One region of the Paraburkholderia sp. XV genome, then DNA from elsewhere that is predicted to be linked to it. Evidence: predicted binding sites of a transcription regulator. Region 1 holds the regulator's gene; the other holds the start of a gene.
What was found. The regulator LexA, encoded in region 1, represses DNA repair genes until DNA is damaged. The targets are predictions, from matches to a motif close to ACTGTATNNNNATACAGT.
Positions count from the first base shown of each region.

Region 1 (10,253 bases):
GTCGACATGCGTTCGAGCATCGCGCAAAGCGCAGGCCTGCTGACGGACGTCGCATGCGGCAGCTTCGAAAAAACCGCGCGTGAAATCCTGCAGGAGGGTGTCGACTGGCTCACGGAACGTGGCGTGAAGGCGACGGGGCATTTCGCGTTCGGGCATCCCATCGACGAAATTGCGTCGCTAGCGAACGAGTTGCACGCCGATCTCGTGGTGGTCGGGCATCGCTGCCGCACGGGACTGTCGCGCTGGTGGATGGGCGCGGGTAATACGCCGCTGCTGGACCGCGTGTCGTGCAGCATTCTGGTCGCGTGTTCGTCGGCGGCTGAAGAGGAGCAGGCGGCTGCCTGACACAGCCGCCTGATGGCGAGCAGCGATGTGATGGCGCGTCAGCCGTTCAGATCGACGGCTGACAGCTTCCACGTGAACAGTCCCTGGCGACGGAAGATCGCCGCATAGCGCGTGTCGCCGACACCGTGCTGATAGCTCACGACGAATTCGTTGACGCCGCGATATCCCGCCGTGGTTTGCGGCGGCTGCGGCGGCGTCTTGCTGTTGGCGTTAGCCTGGCCCGATGCGGGCGGCGGGGTTTGCGGCGGGTTGTCTGTCTGCGCGGCCGGCGGCGGAGGCGGGCGCTCGCCCGGTTCGCCGCGCGGCGGCATACCGTTGAGCAACGCGGCGACACCGTCCGGCGTCGCATAGGCATCGACAAGCGGACCAATCAATGCAACACCGATCATCGCGCCAATCGCCGCGAGCGGATTGCCGTTGTGCTGCACGTCGAGCCGCCGCGTCAGCAACCCTGTGACCTGTAGCTTGAGACTGTCGCGTAGCGCCGGGTAGTCGACGTACGCGTTGACCGTTTCGACATCGCGGGAATCGGCGGCGCGTTTGAGCCGGTCGAGCGCGATATACGGCGATGCGTACGCATAACCCAGCGCAGCCACGACGACGATCGCGATCAACGCGATCAGAATTGGCCGACCCACGCGGCCTTGCATCCGTACCAGACCTGCCATTGTGCGGAACGCTCCGTTTTCAGTATCGATCAGGTGTGGACCCGATCGGCACCGAAACGATCCCGCGAGTTTGCAAGCAAGCGTTTCACCGCTTCGATATCAGACGCAAGCGGCGCGCTCACGCGGCCTGCTGGGTCAGTTGATCGCCTTGCTCGGCAATGGCGCGATCGATCATGTTGCAGACAGCGTCTACGGTGCCGACCATGATGAGCCGCGACGGCCCGTGGTAGACCCGGACGGGTGCGCGCCGTGCCGGTTCCGCATTGAGGCCCGAGTTCAGCGACACGCGAGCGAACGCCGGTTGCGCGGACGGCAACGACTGAGGTTCGTCATCGAACAGCGATGCCGTGCGGCCCGCGACATTCGACGCAAGCGCCGTCAGCGAACCACAAGGGACAAGCTCGCGCAGATGGCGCAGACGACCGAACTGGCGAAAGGGCAGCAAGCGGGCAAGGCGTTCCATGAGTCTCTCCAGACAGTGTTCAGCTAATTAGAATTCCGTCGGCCGGATCAACCCGACCGCGATGCCTTCCAGCGCGAACTCCGCGCTGCCGGCCTGAACAAAAATGTTTTCGTAATCGGGGTTCTCGGCGATCAGCTCGATGCCGTTGGGCCGGCGCTTCAGGCGCTTCACGGTCACGTCGTCACCCAGCCGCGCGATGATGATCTGGCCGTCTTTTGCTTCGCTCTTTTTCTGCACGGCGAGCAGGTCGCCGTCGAAGATGCCCGCGTCGCGCATCGACAGCCCGCGCACCTTCAGCAGGTAGTCGGGCTTGCTCGAGAACAGCGACGGGTCGCACGTGTAAGTCTGCGAGATGTGTTCTTGCGCGAGGATCGGGCTACCGGCTGCCACGCGGCCCACGAGCGGCAGCGACAACTGCATGATGCTCGCGTGCGGCAGCGTGAACTGGTGCGGGGAATCGTCCTGGCCCGCGAGCAGGCGGATACCGCGCGACGCGCCCGCCGCCAGTTCGATCACGCCCTTGCGCGCCAGCGCTCTCAGGTGTTCTTCCGCCGAGTTCGCCGAGCTGAAGCCGAGTTCGGCGGCGATCTCGGCCCGCGTGGGCGGGAAGCCCGTGCGCTCGATGGCGCGGCGGATCAGTTCGAAAACCTGTTGCTGACGTGCGGTGAGTTTGGTCATGGCGCCACTGTATGGATAGACAGGTGACTGTATTTTTATACAGTATCCGGCGCATTTCAAGCTTTACTTTAAGTTCGTCGCTGCGGGTGTCGTGTGAACGTCGAAAGACGGCGCTGAAGCGGCGCAATGGACGTGCTCGCGGAGGCAAACCATTCCTTTACCACTATTGCGTATTAAAAAATGAAGAAACATTATTTTTAATGATGAAGCCGCCTGGATAGACTGGCCTCCATTGATGCAGCAGCAACGCCCGCGCAGCGGCAGAGGCGCTTGCCGCTTGCGCAGCAGCGAATCGCGGCAATCAGCGGAAAACAGGCAGTCACACCAACAAGACGGAGAAGGTCGATGGGCATTCGGATCACGGGGTTGGCAGGAGCACGGAAGTCAACGCGCGGCAGCGCGAAGCGGTTGGTCGCAGCGCTCGCACTGGGCGCCGCGTCGGCGGTCGGGATGATCGCGCAGGCGCACGCGGACACGACGCTGCTGAACGTTTCCTACGATCCGACCCGCGAGCTCTATCAGGACGTCAATCAGGCGTTCGGCAAGGAATGGAAGGCGAAGACGGGTGAATCGGTTACCTTCAAGCAGTCGCATGGCGGCTCCGGCGCGCAGGCGCGTTCGGTGCTGGATGGCCTGCAGGCCGACGTCGTGACGCTCGCGCTCGCTTACGACATCGACGCACTCGCCAACAAGGGCCTCGTCAACAAGGATTGGCAGAAGCGCCTGCCCGACAACGCGTCGCCGTACACGTCGACGATCGTGTTCCTCGTGCGCAAGGGCAACCCGAAGCACATCAAGGATTGGGACGATCTGGTGAAGCCGGGCGTGTCGATCGTGACGCCGAACCCGAAGACGTCGGGCGGCGCGCGCTGGAACTATCTGGCGGCATGGGCGTACGCGGCGCATCTGCCGGGCGGCAACGACCAGAAGGCCAAGGAATTCGTGTCGAAGCTCTATAAGAACGCGGGCGTGCTCGACTCCGGCGCGCGTGGCGCGACCACGAGCTTCGTGCAGCGCGGCATCGGCGACGTGCTGATCGCATGGGAAAACGAGGCGTTCCTGTCGGTGAAGGAATTCGGCACCGACAAGTTCGAGATCGTCGTGCCGTCGGCGAGCATTCTGGCCGAGCCGCCCGTCGCCGTGGTGGACAAGGTGGTCGACAAGCACGGCTCGCGCAAGCTCGCCGACGCGTATCTGAACTTCCTGTACAGCGAGGAAGGTCAGGAGATCGCCGCGAAGAACTTCTACCGTCCGCGTTCGAACAAGGTACCGGCAGCGCTGACCGAGAAGTTTCCGAAGCTGAAGCTGTACACGGTCGACGATTCGTTCGGCGGCTGGACGAATGCGCAGAAGACGCACTTTGCCGATGGCGGCGTGTTCGATTCGATCTATCAGCCGCAGTGAAACCACACAGCGGCCATGTTTGAACAAAGGCGCGCCTTCGGGCGCGCTTTCGGCAATGGTGCGACGGCACGCGTTGCAACGCATAACACCTGAAAGAGCTTTCGCATGACGACGTTGACCTTTCGCAAGCCGAGCGCGATACCGGGCTTCGGCCTGACGCTCGGCATCACGCTGGCGTATCTGAGCCTCGTGGTGCTGATCCCGCTCGCGGCCACTTTTCTCAAGACGGCCACGCTCGACTGGAGCCAGTTCGTGCGCGCCGTCACGTCGCCACGGGTGCTCGCGTCGTACCGGCTGACGTTCTTCTCGGCGCTCGGCGGCGCGCTGATCAACGCGGTGTTCGGCTTTCTGGTCGCCTGGGTGCTGGTGCGCTACAAGTTTCCGTTCAAGCGCCTCGTCGACGCGGTCGTCGATCTGCCGTTTGCGCTGCCTACCTCGGTGGCCGGCATCTCGCTCGCGGCGATCTATTCCGGCAATGGCTGGGTCGGCCAGTTTCTCGAACCGCTCGGCATCAAGATCGCGTTCACGCCGGCGGGCGTGCTGGTTGCGCTGACCTTCATCGGCTTGCCGTTCGTCGTGCGGACCGTGCAGCCCGTGCTCGAAGAGTTCGAGCGCGAGCAGGAAGAGGCGGCTGCGTGCCTGGGCGCGTCGCGCTGGCTGACGTTCCGGCGCGTCGTGTTTCCCAGCGTGTTTCCCGCGCTGCTGACGGGTTTTGCGTTGGCGTTCGCGCGCGCCCTGGGCGAATACGGCTCGGTGATCTTCATCGCGGGCAACGTGCCGATGAAGTCGGAGATCACGTCGCTGCTCATCATCACCAAGCTCGAACAATACGATTACGCGGGTGCGACGGCGCTGGCTGTCGTGATGCTGGTGGTGTCGTTCCTGATGCTGCTGCTGATCAACACGCTGCAGTGGTATCTGCAGCGGCGCACGACGCGCGGCCGCACGGCGCCTGCCGTGCCCGCGGTGTCGTCGGCTGCGCTGACGGGAGGTGCGCAATGAGCCAGGATACCGTCGTGCTTTCCGGCTCGGGCGCAGGCAACGCCAACGCCGTGCGCCGCCCCGACCCGGTGACCGAACCGCGCGCCGTGCGCTGGATACTGACGGGCATCGCGCTGCTGTTTCTCGCGCTGTTCCTCGCGCTGCCGCTCGTTGCCGTGTTTTATCAGGCGCTCAGCAAGGGCGTGGCGTTCTACTTCGAGTCGCTCGCCGATCCCGACGCCGTTTCCGCGATCAAGCTGACGCTGCTGACGGCCGCGATCGCGGTGCCGCTGAATCTCGTGTTCGGTCTTGCCGCATCGTGGTGTATCGCCAAGTTCGAGTTCCGCGGCAAGGCGCTGCTGACAACATTGATCGACTTGCCGTTCTCGGTGTCGCCCGTGATCTCGGGTCTGATCTACGTGCTGATGTTCGGCGCGCAGGGCTGGTTCGGACCGTGGCTCGCCGATCACAACGTGCAGATCATCTTCGCGGTGCCGGGCATCGTGCTCGCGACGATCTTCGTCACGTTCCCGTTCGTCGCACGCGAGCTGATTCCGCTGATGCAGGCGCAAGGTAACGACGAGGAAGAAGCCGCGCACGTGCTCGGCGCGTCGGGCTGGCAGATTTTCCGGCGCGTCACGCTGCCGAACGTCAAATGGGGTCTGCTGTATGGCGTGATTCTGTGCAACGCGCGGGCGATGGGCGAGTTCGGCGCGGTGTCGGTGGTGTCGGGCCACATCCGGGGACAGACGGACACGATGCCGCTGCACGTCGAGATTCTCTACAACGAATATAACTTTTCGGCGGCCTTCGCCGTGGCGTCGGTGCTCGCGTTGCTCGCGCTCGTCACGCTCGGCCTGAAGCTGCTCGCCGAGCGCCACATGTCGGCGGAACTGGCGAGCGCGCGCGACGTGCCTGCGCATGCCGGTCCCGTCAGCAAGCCGTCCACGCAGTCGACCAATACCGCCGCACAATCGGTCCAGTAAGGAGAGTTGTCAAAGATGGGCATCACCGTACGCAATCTGCAAAAGCGCTTTGGCGACTTCACCGCGCTCGACAACGTCTCGCTCGATTTTCCGCCGGGCGAGCTCGTCGCGCTGCTTGGACCCTCGGGCTGTGGCAAGACCACCTTGCTGCGCGTGATCGCGGGCCTCGAATACGCGGACGCCGGCCAGGTCGTGCTGCAAGGCCAGGATGTCGCGGAAGTGGGCGCGCGCGAGCGCAACGTCGGCTTCGTGTTCCAGCATTACGCGCTGTTCCGTCACATGACGGTGTTCGAGAACGTTGCGTTCGGCTTGCGCGTGAAGCCGCGTAAAGAGCGCCCGTCCGAAGCGGTGATCCGCGAGAAGGTGCACGAACTGCTGAAGCTCGTGCAGCTCGACTGGCTCGCGCAACGCTATCCGTCGGAACTGTCGGGCGGCCAGCGGCAGCGTATCGCGCTGGCGCGCGCATTGGCCGTCGAGCCCAAAGTGCTGCTGCTCGACGAGCCGTTCGGCGCGCTGGACGCGAAGGTGCGCAAGGAACTGCGCAGCTGGCTGCGCCGCCTGCACGACGACCTGCATATTTCGACGATCTTCGTCACGCATGACCAGGAAGAAGCGCTCGAAGTCGCGGACCGCATCGTCGTGCTGAATCACGGGCACGTCGAGCAGGTGGGCAGCCCGCAGGACGTCTACGATCATCCGCAGACCTCGTTCGTCTACGAGTTTCTCGGCGCGGCGAACCGGCTGCATGGCAGCGTCGACCGCAAGGGTTTTGTCGTCGATGGCGCCGCGCAGCCGATCGCGATCGAAGCGAACTTCCAGGGCCCGGCGTTCGCCTATGTGCGCCCGCACGATCTCGTGCTGTACCCGCAGGCGTCGGGGCATCGCGACGGCATCGTCGTCGGCGTGCGGCGCGTGGTGCCGCTCGGCGGCTCGGTGCGTGTCGAGCTGGAAGGGCGCGCGGGTCACGTGCTCGAAGCGGAACTGGATCGCGAGGCATGGCGTGAGTTGCAGCTCGCCGTCGGTGACGGCGTGACGGCCGTGCCGCGCGCGTTGCGTGTCTTCCCTGCGCATTGAAAGGCGCGCCAGGCAGCGTCGTTTCAAACCAGGCATTGAACAACAAACCTACTCTGGCCGAACCGGAGACATCGATATGAATTTCCAGCAGTTGCGCTTCGTGCGCGAAGCCGTGCGGCAGAACATGAACCTGACGGAAGTCGCGAACGTGCTGTACACGTCGCAGTCGGGCGTCTCGAAGCAGATCAAGGATCTCGAGGACGAACTGGGCGTCGACATTTTCATCCGGCGCGGCAAGCGCCTGACGGGGCTGACGGAGCCGGGCAAGGCCGTGCATCAGCTGATCGAGCGGATGCTGCTCGACGCGGAGAACCTGCGCCGCGTCGCGCGCCAGTATGCGGATCAGGACAACGGCCACCTCGTCGTCGCGACGACGCACACGCAGGCGCGGTACGCACTGCCGAAGGTGGTGCGCCAGTTCACCTCGGTGTATCCGAAGGTGCATCTCGCGCTGCGCCAGGGCAACCCGCAGCAGATCGCGCAGATGATCATCAACGGCGAGGCCGACATCGGCATCTCGACGGAAGCGCTCGACCGCTATCCCGACATCGTGACGTTCCCGTGCTATTCGTGGCATCACGTCGTGGTCGTGCCGAAGGGGCATCCGCTGGTGGGCCGCGAAAATATCACGCTGGAAGAGATCGCCGAGTATCCGATCGTCACGTACGACCAGGATTTCACGGGCCGCTCGCACATCGACCAGGCGTTCGCGAAGGCGGGCGCGCTGCCCGACGTCGTGTTGACGGCTATCGACGCCGACGTGATCAAGACGTACGTCGAACTCGGCATGGGCATCGGCATCGTCGCGGCGATGGCCTTCGATCCGAAGCGCGACACCGAACTGGTCGCGCTCGACACGCAGCATCTGTTCGAAGCGAGCACGACGCGCGTGGGCTTGCGCAAGGGCGCGTTCCTGCGTGCCTATGCGTACCGGCTGATCGAGATGTTCGCGCCGCAACTGCACGAAGCGGATATCGCGAGCCAGTTGCGCGAAGCGGCCTGAGATAGCGGGGCGTTTGCACGCGAGCAATATGGCGAGCCGTACGGCGAGCCCTATGGCGCGCTTCATATAGAGGCTCGCGTTTTCATCGATGGCGGCGGCGTGCGCATCGCTTACAATCGCCGCCATGAATACTTCTACTTCTTCATCGCGCGCGCTGCCGCGCATCGCCGTGCTCGCAACGGGCGGCACGATCGCGGGCGCCGCGCCCGACGCGACCAATACATCGGGTTATCAGGCGGGCGTCGTCGGCGTCGGGCAGTTGCTGGCCGCTGTGCCGTCGCTGGCCGGCGTCGCGAACGTGCAGGCCGAGCAGGTCGCGAGCGTCGACAGCAAGGACATGGCCCTCGCGCTGTGGCGCACGCTTGCGCAGCGCATCAATACGCTGCTGGCTTCCGATGAAGTCGACGGCGTGGTTGTCACGCATGGCACCGATACGCTCGAAGAAACCGCTTACCTGTTGCATCTGAGCGTCAAGAGCGACAAGCCCGTCGTGCTGACGGCGGCGATGCGGCCGTCGTCGGCGCTGTCGGCCGACGGCCCGCTGAATCTGCTCAACGCCGCGATCGTCGCGGGAAGCGCCAAGGCGCGCGGGCAGGGCGTGCTGGTCGCGTTCAACAACCGCATTCACAGCGCGCGCGACGTCGTGAAGACGAGCACGTATGCCGTCGATGCGTTCCAGTCACCGGAAATCGGCGCGCTCGGCTGGGTGCAGGACGGGCGCGTCGAGTTTCAGCGCAGCGTCGTGCGGCCGCATACGGGCGCGACGCCATTCGTGGTCGATTCGAACAGCGCGGCATGGCCGTTGGTCGAGGTCGTGACGAGCTATGCCGGCGTGTCGCGCGTGGCCGTTGATGCGCTCGTTTCGGCGGGCGTGAAGGGCATCGTGGTCGCAGGCACGGGCAACGGCTCGATTCACGCGACGGTGCAGACGGCGCTCGCCGAGGCGGCGGCCAGCGGCGTTGCAATCGTGCGGTCGTCGCGTGTCGGTTCGGGGCACGTGATGCGCAACGGTGCAGCCGCCGACGAGGCGCTCGGCTTCGTCACTGCAGGCGCGCTCAATCCGTACAAGGCGCGCGTGCTGCTGATGCTGGCGCTTGCGGCGGGCCATACGACGCCCGCTGCATTGCAGCAAGTCTTCGATACGTACTGATTTCTTCCGCATCACAAGACGACGCGATCGTTCCTTGCGGATATCACGCGTCGCGCGCTCACATTCCCTCGCCTGAAAGCCTGCTTCGCGGATGCCGCGCGGCAGGCATTCGTTCAGACGTTTGCCTGAAGATCGTCTATAACAGTCAGTAGCCCGACGCACAGCAAGCTTTCAGACGGCATGGCAAACGGGTTCCGTTGCACTTGCAACGGCTTGCGATGCCGTCCCACGTTGCACCAATTCCGTTCATGTCTTTCGAGTACCCGTCGTTGCAGGTTCAACGAACCGCATCAGAATGACAGGAGACAGTCCGATGAACGCATCCCTGAAGCTTTTGCCGCTCGCCGTCGGCGCAGCCTTCGCGATCCTGCCCGCTGCTTACGCCGCACAGGACAACGTGGAGACGCTGTCGAACTTCAAGACCACGGGCAACACGAAACCAGCCGAAACGGTGCCGCAGACGGGTTCGCGCGCCGACGCGCTGCGCGAGAACCTGAAGGCGATCAAGCTGCCGCCCGGCTTCAAGATCGAACTGTATGCCGTCGTGCCCGAGGCGCGCGCGATGACGATCGAGCCGTCGACGGGCGTGGTGTTCGTCGGCACGCGCAAGGATCGCGTGTGGCAGGTGACGGACCGGACCAAGCGGCGCGTTGCTGACGACGTGGTCCAGTTCGCGAGTTCGGTTACGTTCAAGGTGCCGAACGGGGTGTGTTTCTCGCCGGATGGCGTGCTGTACATCGTCGAGCAGAACCGCGTGCTGGCGTTCCCTGCCGCGCAGTTCTTCGGCGAGGGCGGTCCGGACGTGGCCGCCGCTGTCGTCGTGCCGCAGGGCAAGCTGATTCCGCCGCAGTTCGAGAGCTTCAACCATGGGGCGCGCTATTGCCGCGTCGGGCCTGACAAGAAGCTGTACATCGCGCTTGGCCAGCCGTGGAACGTGCCGCCCAAGGACAAGCTCGCCGAGCTCGACAGGAATGGACTCGCGGGCATCATCCGCCTTGATCAGAACGGCAAGAATCGCGAAGTGTATGCCCATGGGGTGCGTAATTCGGTGGGCCTCGATTTCAATCCGAAGGACAAGTCGTTGTGGTTCACCGACAACCAGGTGGACGGCATGGGCGACGACATCCCGCCTGGCGAACTGAATCACGCGACGAAGGCGGGCGCGAACTACGGATTCCCATGGTATGGCGGCGGCCATGTGCGCACGGAGGAATACAAGGACCAGACGCCGCCTGCGGGCGTGGTCTTCCCGGTGGTCGAATACGCGGCGCACGCGGCGGATCTCGGCATGTCGTTCTATACGGGCAAGATGTTTCCGGAGAAGTATCGGGGCGGCATCTTCGATGCGGAGCATGGTTCGTGGAATCGCACGAAGCCGGTTGGTGCGCGCATCATGTTCACGGCTGTCAAGGATGACGGCTCGGTCGGGGAGACCGAAGTTTTCGCGGAAGGTTGGTTGACGCCGAATGGTGAGTACATGGGACGTCCCGCCGATGTGCAG
Region 1 is NZ_JAGUUD010000009.1:128,250-138,502, forward strand. Features, by position in the region: gene KFO72_RS07860 (universal stress protein) at 1-345, shown strand, start outside; gene KFO72_RS07865 (DUF2939 domain-containing protein) at 384-1,013, opposite strand; gene KFO72_RS07870 (hypothetical protein) at 1,132-1,476, opposite strand; gene lexA (transcriptional repressor LexA) at 1,504-2,154, opposite strand; gene KFO72_RS07880 (sulfate ABC transporter substrate-binding protein) at 2,500-3,558, shown strand; gene cysT (sulfate ABC transporter permease subunit CysT) at 3,664-4,560, shown strand; gene cysW (sulfate ABC transporter permease subunit CysW) at 4,557-5,525, shown strand; gene KFO72_RS07895 (sulfate/molybdate ABC transporter ATP-binding protein) at 5,541-6,599, shown strand; gene KFO72_RS07900 (CysB family HTH-type transcriptional regulator) at 6,676-7,602, shown strand; gene KFO72_RS07905 (asparaginase) at 7,691-8,752, shown strand; gene KFO72_RS07910 (PQQ-dependent sugar dehydrogenase) at 9,066-10,253, shown strand, end outside.

Region 2 (10,253 bases), on a different contig from region 1:
AGACGGTCGCGCCCGTTTCTTCCTTGGCTTCCTTCACGCTAGCGTAGATAGGAATGCCTTCGAAGTCTTCGCCAGCCTTCTTCGGGTTCACGCCCGCGACGAATGCTTCGCGGCCGTTTGCGTATTCACGGCATGCGCGCGTGTGGAACTGACCGGTCTTGCCGGTGATGCCCTGCGTGATGACCTTGGTGTCTTTGTTGATCAGAATCGACATGTATTGACCTCTGTTCGTTTGGTGGCGCGCTCAACGCGTCCCGCGCGGCAAATAGCGTTTGCCCGCGACGCTCGCGCGCCGCCATTCGTAATCCGGTGATATGCGCCGGGGCGATCAGGCCTTGCCTGCGGCAGCCGCGACAACCTTCTGCGCAGCTTCTTCCATGCTGTCTGCCGAGATGATCGGCAGGCCGGAATCGGCCAGCATCTTCTTGCCGAGGTCTTCGTTCGTGCCCTTCATGCGCACGACGAGCGGCACTTGCAGATCGACCGCCTTCGAAGCCGCGATCACGCCTTCCGCGATCACGTCGCAACGCATGATGCCGCCGAAGATGTTGACGAGAATCGCCGTCAGGTTCGGGTTCTTCAGCATCAGCTTGAACGCTTCCGTGACCTTCTCGGTCGTCGCACCACCGCCGACGTCCAGGAAGTTCGCCGGTTCGCCGCCGAACAGCTTGATCGTGTCCATCGTCGCCATCGCCAGACCGGCGCCGTTCACCAGGCAGCCGATGTTGCCGTCGAGCGAGATGTACGCGAGATCGAACTTCGACGCTTCGACTTCAGCCGGATCTTCTTCGTCCAGATCGCGGTAAGCGACGATTTCCGGATGACGGAACAGTGCGTTCGAATCGAAGTTGAACTTGGCGTCCAGCGCGATAACCTTGCCGTCGCCCGTCAGGATCAGCGGGTTGATTTCGGCCAGGGATGCGTCCGTTTCCCAGAATGCCTTGTACAGGCCTTGCAGGATCGCGCGTGCTTGCGGGATCGATGCGTCGGGCACGCCGATCTTCTTCGCGAGATCGTCTGCTTCGGCGTCTTTCAGACCCGTCGACGGATCGACCGCGATCTTGTGGATCAGCTCGGGCGTCTTTTCCGCGACTTCTTCGACGTCCATGCCGCCTTCGCTCGACGCCATCACGACGATCTTTTGCGAAACGCGATCGATCACGAGACCGACATACAGTTCCTTCTTGATGTCAGCGCCTTCTTCGATCAGCAGGCGATTCACCTTCTGGCCTTCCGAGCCCGTCTGGTGCGTGACGAGTTGCATGCCGAGGATCTGGTTCGAGTACTCGCGAACCTGGTCCAGCGACTTCGCGACCTTCACGCCGCCACCCTTGCCACGGCCACCCGCGTGGATCTGAGCCTTGACGACCCACACCGGGCCGCCGAGCTCTTCAGCGGCCTTGACCGCATCGTCCACCGAGAAGACCGGCTTGCCGCGCGGTACCGCGACTCCGAATTTCCGCAGGATTTCCTTACCCTGGTACTCGTGAATCTTCATGCGTGATTCCCTTCAGTCTGAGAGTTGGATTGAACTTCGCTTCCGGCTGGACCGCTTACTCGGGACGCGCCGTCTTCACGGCCTGTCCGTCGGGTGCGGCATCCGCGCGATCCGCTGAACGCGGCGCGTGGCCGTACCAGCGCGGATAAAACTGTCGCACCGCCTCACCGTCGAACCGCAGCGCATGGCAGCGGCCCAACTGGAATGGCGGTTTGTCGTTTGATTGCTCGCTCGCCTGTTCGCTTGCTTGCCCGCTTGAAGCGTTGTCTTGGGCGTCTTGTCCCGTGCTGCCCTGCGTGCCTCGGGTTGAACCGTCTGCCGATCCACTGCGTGAACCTGCGTGCTCCTCGCTTCCTGGCCTGCCTTTGTCGGTATTCCACACGTCGCCCGCGAACGCCTGGATGGCGGCAGTCGGCAGAACTGCGCACAACTCGGTGAGATGCGTGCAACCTGTCGTGCCGGCCAGCAAACGGGCAGCATCGCGACGAAAGTTTTGCAACAGATTGAGCCCGATGAGGGCGCGATAGGCGGGATTGGAGGCTTCACACAGACCGGGATACGGAACCCAGTCGGACGACGCTTCAGCGTCGACGACATTGAGCTTGCGATCGATCGTGATGCGGAGCCAGAGTTCATGGATCGGCGAGCCGTTCGGCCGGACACCCGACGCAAGCGCCACGTCACGTGGCTTGTCGTCGGTGAGGCATGCCTCGATATCCCACAGGCCATCTTCACGCTCGTATGCGTCCGCTCGGATTGCGCGGCGATGGCGCAACTGTCGGGACACTGGCGGGGAGAGCGGCATGCGAGAACAAAGGCCGGATTTAAGAACCGTTGAATTTTAGCATACTGGGTATTTGAGACTGCCCGAAGCCCGCACAGGCTTGATGGGAGAGGGTTTGAGCGATCTTGAGGATGGCGTTTCGGCGAGGCGTTTCGTGCAGTGCGTCATTTTCTTGCGCGCCGCACGCTGCCTTACTCGGACGGCCACTCTTCGTCGATACCCTTGAGAATCTTCCCGATGATTCCCTGAGAAAAACCTCGTGTGGCAAGAAAGCGCGCCTGCTTTGCGCGCTCGCTGGGCGTTTCGGGCAACGTGCCAAACTTTTTGCGCCAGACGGCCTGAGCCCGCGCAAGTTCGGTTTCACGCAACTGCGCGCTCACCTCTTCGACCAGTTCCTGTCCGACCGAATGACGCTTGAGTTCATTGACGATGCGGCCCGCGCCCATGCGCGACGCACGCCGATTCAGCAGGCTTTCCGCGAAACGGGAATCCGACAACCAGCCTTCGCTTTCGAGCGAGTCCAGCAATGCGTCGATTGATTCGCCCTCTTCCGCGTACGGCGAGAGCTTGCGCGACAACTCCGCGCGACTGTACTCGCGGCGCGAAAGATAGCCGAGCGCACGGCCTTTGAGAGAGCGCGCGGGACGTTGTGAAGCGCGGGTCGCTGTGTCGGCGGGTTTGCCGGGTTTGCCTTCGCCTGGCTGGCGACGCGAGCGCGTGTAGGTGACTTCTACGCTACCGGCATCCGCATCCGGGCGTTCACGCGAAGCGGGAGTCAGGCCCGCGGCACGATCGTGAGCATCGAACGATTCGAATGGATCGAAGCTGTCGGACGACGAGTCGTTTGAAAACGATGCTGATCGAGAAACAGACGGGCTTGAAGATGAGCGTGACGACGATTCGAATGCATCGTCGTCACGCGGGCCGCCCGTGCTGCGTCCTGCGCCCGCAGTCGAGGAAGCAGAGCGGCCCTTGCGTATCACGCGACGATTACTCCTCTTCGCCCACTTCCTCGTCGGCACTGACGGCAGCGCCCGCCGGCATGGCATTCACGCCCAGCGATTCACGGATACGGTTTTCGATCTCGCGTGCAATGTCCGGATTCTCGCGCAGAAATTCACGCGCGTTGTCCTTGCCCTGGCCAATGCGTTCGCCGCTGTAGCTGTACCAGGCGCCCGCCTTGTCGACGATCTTGGCCTGCACGCCGAGGTCGATGATTTCGCCCTGACGCGAGATGCCTTCGCCGTAGAGAATGTCGAAGATGGCTTCGCGGAACGGCGGCGACACCTTGTTCTTCACGACCTTCACGCGCGTTTCGTTGCCGATCACTTCGTCGTTCTTCTTGATCGAACCGATGCGGCGAATGTCGAGACGCACCGATGCGTAGAACTTCAGCGCGTTACCACCCGTGGTGGTTTCCGGGTTGCCGAACATCACGCCGATCTTCATACGGATCTGGTTGATGAAGATCACGAGGCAGTTCGTACGCTTGATCGTGCCCGTCAGCTTGCGCAGCGCCTGCGACATCAGACGCGCCTGCAGACCCGGCAGCGAATCGCCCATTTCACCTTCGATTTCGGCCTTCGGCACCAGCGCCGCAACCGAGTCGATCACGATCATGTCGATCGAACCCGAACGCACCAGCGCGTCCGCGATTTCGAGCGCCTGTTCGCCCGTGTCTGGCTGCGAAACCAGCAGGTCGCTGACGTTCACGCCGAGCTTTTGCGCGTATTGAATATCAAGCGCGTGTTCCGCGTCGATGAACGCCGCCGTGCCGCCGATTTTCTGCATTTCGGCGATGACCTGCAGCGTCAGCGTGGTTTTACCCGACGATTCCGGCCCGTAGATTTCCACCACACGGCCACGCGGCAGACCGCCAACGCCCAGCGCGATGTCGAGGCCCAGCGATCCCGTGGAGACCACCTGGATATCTTCGACTGCCTCACCCTGGCCGAGCCGCATGACCGACCCTTTGCCGAACTGCTTTTCGATCTGCGCAAGCGCGGCCGCGAGTGCCTTGCTCTTTTCCGCAGTCAGTCCAGCCGAGCCTTTCTTGCTTTCTTCCATGAATCGTCCTTTGCTATGATGAACGGCGTCTGAGGCAGGTGTGCAGGCCGTTGTAAACCCGGTTCGACCAACCAGCACGCTAAACGCAGACACTGTATAAAAAAACAGTAGTCTTGGCAAGCCCGATTCACATGCGGACGTCCACATGTGCAAACGGACAACACCGACTACCAACAAATTTTTCGGAGACGCTGTGCGCCGGAGCGCCCCGGTGCCGGCCGGGCAGGGCGCATCATGCGAATTCTCATTGCCGAAGACGACAGCATACTCGCGGACGGTCTCGTCCGATCACTCCGCCAATCGGCATACGCCGTTGACCATGTGAAGACGGGAGCCGAAGCGGATACCGCGTTGTCGATGCAGACTTTCGACCTCGTCATCCTCGATCTCGGACTGCCGAAAATGTCCGGCCTCGAAGTGCTGCGTCGCCTGCGCGCGCGCAATTCGAACGTGCCCGTACTGATCCTGACGGCAGCCGACAGCGTCGACGAGCGCGTCAAAGGCCTCGATCTCGGCGCCGACGATTACATGGCCAAGCCCTTCGCGCTGAACGAGCTCGAAGCCCGCGTGCGCGCCCTCACGCGCCGCGGCGCGGGCGGCGGCCCGACCGTCGTCAAGCACGGCTCGCTGTCGTTCGATCAGGTCGGCCGGATTGCCTATGCCAATGAGCAGGTTATCGATCTGTCCGCGCGTGAGCTAGGATTGCTCGAAGTCCTGTTGCAGCGGATCGGGCGGCTGGTATCGAAGGAACAGCTGGTCGATCACTTGTGCGAATGGGGCGAAGAGGTCAGCAACAACGCGATCGAAGTCTACGTGCACCGGCTGCGCAAGAAGATCGAACCGAGCGGCGTACGCATCATCACCGTGCGCGGGTTGGGTTACTGTCTGGAGAAGGCCGCGCCGCAGACGCCGGCGCAGCAGTCCGAGCCGTCCGACGCGCCCGCTGCCATGCCCGCAAGCCACTACTTCAAGTAAAGGCGTTCCATGTCCGTCCGCGCACCGCGCGCCACGGCGCACGCGGCGGATCTCGACGAAGTCCGCGACGCGCGCTACGCGAATCCTTTCGCGCCGCCCGACGAATCCGAGGCGGCTGCGGAGACGCGTCCGCGTTCGCTGTTCGGCGAAATCCTCGACTGGATGCTCGCGCCGTTGCTGCTGCTCTGGCCGATGAGTCTTGCCGTCACTTATCTGGTGGCGAAATCGATTGCGAACGGACCGTTCGATCGCGCGCTCGAAACCGACGCCTACGTGCTTGCGCGGCAGATTCACCCCGTCAATGGCATCGCCGAACTGACGCTGCCCGATTCGACGCGTGATTTTCTTCGTGCCGACAATATAGATAGCGTGTTCTATCAGGTGCTCGGCACGCGTGGCGAGCTGGTCGCGGGCGACCGCGACATGCCGCTGCCGCGTGAGGAAGACCGGCCTCAACCGGGCATCGTGGAGTTTCGCGACGACATGCTGCGCGGCAACGACATCCGCGTCGCGTACACGACCGTCGAGTTTCCGCAGACGCCAGGCGCGCAGCCGGTGCTCGTGCAGGTAGCTGAAACGCTCGACAAACGCAGCGCGCTCGCCAACGACATCATCAAGGGCGTGATCCTGCCGCAGTTCGTGATCCTCCCGCTCGCGATCCTGCTCGTGTGGTTCGGGCTGTCGCGCGGTCTCGCTCCGCTGCACGCGCTACAGGCGCACATCCGCGCGCGGCGCCCCGACGACCTGTCGCCGCTCGAAGCACGCCGCGCGCCGCCGGAAATCGAGCCGCTGGTCACGTCGTTCAATGATCTGCTGACGCGTCTCGAACAGAACATGGAACTGCAAAAGCGCTTCATCGCCGATGCCGCGCATCAGATGAAGACGCCGCTTGCGGGCTTGCGCACGCAAGCCGAGCTGGCGCTGCGGCAGGAGGCGTCGGCGGAAGTGCATCGCTCGCTCGAGCAGATCGCGACGAGTTCGGAGCACGCCGCGCGGCTCGTCACGCAGCTGCTTGCGCTCGCGCGCGCGGAAAACCGCATGTCCGGCCAGATATTCACGCCCGTCGAGATTGGCGACGTTGCCCGCAGCGCCGTGCGCGACTGGGTCCAGCCCGCGCTCGCCAAGCAGATGGATCTCGGCTACGAAGGCCCGGAATCTCCCGACGAGGCGATTGAAGTAGAAGGCAACCCCGTGATGTTGCGCGAGATGCTGTCGAACCTGATCGACAACGCGATCCGCTACACGCCCGCCGGTGGACGGATCACCGTGAGGGTGCGGCGCGACGATGCGGCCCGCATGGCTCATCTGGAGGTCGAGGACACAGGCCTCGGCATTCCGGCCGCCGAGCGCGAACGCGTAGTCGAGCGCTTCTACCGCATTCTCGGGCGCGAAGGCGACGGCAGCGGGCTGGGCCTCGCGATCGTCCGCGAAATCGCGACCATGCACGGCGGCACGCTTTCGATCGAGGACAACGTCTATCAGACGTCGCCGCGCCTCGCCGGAACGCTGGTTCGTGTCAGTTTGAGGATGATGGACCCTGTACGGGACTTACCCTAATCCGTCAGTTTCACGCGTTTCTGTCAGCCATCACATCACACCGGTTTCGTCGCTATAAGCCCCGTGATAGCCGACATTGCACGCATTAAGCCCGACATTCCGCGATTTCCGACACTCTTAAACAAACCCTTCCCGAGTCAGAACGCCGTAAGTTTCCGCTCCAATAATCGCTAGACGGACCCGCCCGACCTGGCGAGCCGCGACTTATATCAATACTGGAGACGACATATGGCTACCGTAAGCGGGCAAATCTCGCACGCGCCGATGACGAAAGAAGAGAAACGGGTAATCTTCGCGTCATCGTTGGGGACGGTTTTCGAGTGGTACGACTTTTACCTGGCCGGCTCGCTCGCGGCTTTCATTAGCAAGAGCTTTTTCTCAGGCGTCAATCCGACGGCTGCGTTCATCTTTACCCTCCTCGGCTTCGCAGCCGGCTTCGCGGTGCGTCCGTTCGGCGCGCTGGTGTTCGGGCGGCTCGGCGACATGGTCGGGCGCAAGTACACGTTCCTGATCACGATCGTCATCATGGGCCTGTCGACCTGCGTGGTCGGCTTCCTGCCGGGCTATGCGGCGATCGGCATGGCGTCGCCGGTGATCTTCATCGCGATGCGTCTGCTGCAGGGTCTCGCCCTGGGCGGCGAGTACGGCGGCGCCGCGACCTACGTCGCGGAACACGCGCCCGCCAACCGGCGCGGCTTCTACACCGCGTGGATCCAGACGACGGCGACGCTCGGCCTGTTCCTGTCGCTGCTCGTCATTCTCGGCGTGCGCACGGCAATGGGCGAAGACGCATTCGGCACATGGGGCTGGCGCATTCCGTTCGTTGCATCGCTGGTGCTGCTCGGCATCTCGGTGTGGATCCGGATGCAGCTGCACGAGTCGCCGGCTTTCGAGCGCATCAAGGCTGAAGGCAAGACGTCCAAGGCACCGCTGTCGGAAGCGTTCGGCCAATGGAAGAATCTTAAGATCGTGATTCTGGCTCTGATTGGCGTGACGGCTGGCCAGGCAGTTGTCTGGTACACGGGCCAGTTCTATGCGCTGTTCTTCCTGACGCAGACGCTGAAGGTCGATGGCGCTAGCGCGAACATTCTGATCGCGATCGCCCTGCTGATCGGTACGCCGTTCTTCCTGTTCTTCGGTTCGCTGTCCGACCGGATCGGCCGCAAGCCGATCATCATGGCGGGCTGCCTGATCGCGGCGCTGACCTACTTCCCGCTCTTCAAGGCGCTGACGCACTATGCGAACCCGGCGCTCGAAGCCGCGACGCAAAAGTCGCCCATCGTCGTGATCGCAAATCCGGACGAGTGCTCGTTCCAGTTCAATCCGGTCGGCACGTCGAAGTTCACGAGCTCGTGCGACATCGCGAAGAGCGCGCTGTCGAAAGCCGGTCTGAACTACGACAACGTGGCGGCGCCGGCGGGCACGCTCGCACAGATCAAGGTCGGCGACACGACGATCGATACCTATGACGGCAGGGCCGCCGACGCCAAGGACGCGGGCAAGGCGTTCGACAAGAACCTGGGCACCGCCCTGAAGTCGGCCGGCTATCCGCCAAAGGCCGATCCATCGCAGCTCAACTGGCCGATGACGGTTGTGATCCTGACTATCCTCGTGATCTACGTGACGATGGTGTACGGGCCAATCGCGGCGATGCTGGTCGAGATGTTCCCGACGCGGATCCGCTATACGTCGATGTCGCTGCCGTATCACATCGGCAATGGCTGGTTCGGCGGCTTCCTGCCGGCGACGGCATTCGCGATCGTCGCTGCGAAGGGCAATATTTACTCGGGGCTGTGGTATCCGATCATCATCGCGCTGGCGACCTTCGTGATCGGCCTGCTTTTCGTGCGGGAGACCAAAGACTCCAATATTTACGCTCAGGACTGAGCGCGGCGTAGGTGATCTGGAGTTCTCGCAAAAAGTTGTCGCGCGGGGGTTGACAGCCCCCGCCGGCATCTTCATAATCTCGCTTCTTTCGGCGAATTAGCTCAGTCGGTTAGAGCGACGGAATCATAATCCGCAGGTCCGGGGTTCGAATCCCTGATTCGCCACCAGCTTCAAAAAAAGCCGCTGTTTCTCACGAAACAGCGGCTTTTTCATTTCCAGCTCGGTCCCAAACTTAGCCTCGAAAATTCGAAGACCGCGCAACCAGCCCAGACTAACGCGCCCTCTTCACCTATCGACGATCCTCGTCAAATTCCCTCGCACCTTCTGCAGCAACGAAATCAGCTGCCTGGTTTCCTCCTCGGTCAATCCGCTCAGCCCTTCGGCCGCGACCTGATCGCCGACCCGCTTCGCTTCATCCAGCGTCCGCTCCGCCTTCTCCGTAATCCTGATCTGCTTCTCGCGCCGGTCGCGCGGATTGCCTACTCGCTCGATCCAACCGCCCTCCTCCATTCGGTCCAGCAACCGTCCGGCCGAGATAGGCGCGACTTCCAGCAGGTCAGCGAGCCGCGCCTGGTTGATATCGCCGTAAAACGACAGGTACGCGAGTGCCCGGCACTGCGCGCGCGTCAGATCGATCGACAGCCGCGCGAGGTCGTCGAACCGCTTGCCGACCAGCCGGCCGACATCCGAAATGAGAAAGCCGAAGCGCTCGTCAAAATGGGTTTTCATCGCGCGATTATACGAAGCGGCGCGCCACGCCAATTTCCCCAAAGCGCGCCATACGCCCAAAACCCGCAGCGTACAACGGACTCCGGGAAACTCAGCGTATGCATAAGAATCGTCGGTCTATACAATAAGCATGCTTACTATTTATAAGACCCCCGCCTCATGGCCTCCGATTCGCCGGCAACAAAGCCCGCCGTCGAGCTGAACCGTCCGATGATCACGATCGCGATCATGCTCGCGACGCTGATGCAGACGCTCGACAGCACCATCGCCAACGTCGCGCTCCCGCATATGCAGGGCACCTTGTCGGCATCGCAGGATGAGATCACGTGGGTACTGACGTCCTACATCGTGGCCGCCGCGATCGCGACGCCGCTGACAGGCTGGCTGTCTGACCGGCTGAGCGTCAAGCGGTTGCTGATGTTCGCAGTGGGCGGCTTCACGATTGCATCGGCGTTGTGCGGGCTGTCCGAAACGCTGACGCAGATCGTCGCGTCGCGGCTGCTGCAGGGCATCTTCGGCGCCTCGCTCGTGCCGCTGTCGCAATCGATCCTGCTCGACATCAATCCGCGCGAGAAACAAGGCCAGGCGATGGCCGTGTGGGGCATGGGCGTGATGGTCGGCCCGATTCTCGGCCCGACGCTCGGCGGCTGGCTCACCGACAGCTACAACTGGCGCTGGGTGTTCTTCATCAACGTGCCGATCGGCGCGTTCGCGCTATTCGGCATACTGACCTTCCTTCCGACACGCGAGCCAAAG
Region 2 is NZ_JAGUUD010000053.1:19,660-29,912, reverse strand. Features, by position in the region: gene sucD (succinate--CoA ligase subunit alpha) at 1-214, opposite strand, end outside; gene sucC (ADP-forming succinate--CoA ligase subunit beta) at 329-1,498, opposite strand; gene KFO72_RS23215 (DUF2889 domain-containing protein) at 1,554-2,303, opposite strand; gene recX (recombination regulator RecX) at 2,474-3,265, opposite strand; gene recA (recombinase RecA) at 3,273-4,349, opposite strand; gene KFO72_RS23200 (response regulator transcription factor) at 4,584-5,324, shown strand; gene KFO72_RS23195 (sensor histidine kinase) at 5,334-6,881, shown strand; gene KFO72_RS23190 (MFS transporter) at 7,110-8,768, shown strand; tRNA gene KFO72_RS23185 (tRNA-Met) at 8,859-8,935, shown strand; gene KFO72_RS23180 (MarR family winged helix-turn-helix transcriptional regulator) at 9,054-9,497, opposite strand; gene KFO72_RS23175 (DHA2 family efflux MFS transporter permease subunit) at 9,657-10,253, shown strand, end outside.
Region 2: recA (recombinase RecA) is a predicted target of LexA. The motif match lies at 4,441-4,458, and genes of this name have one in related genera.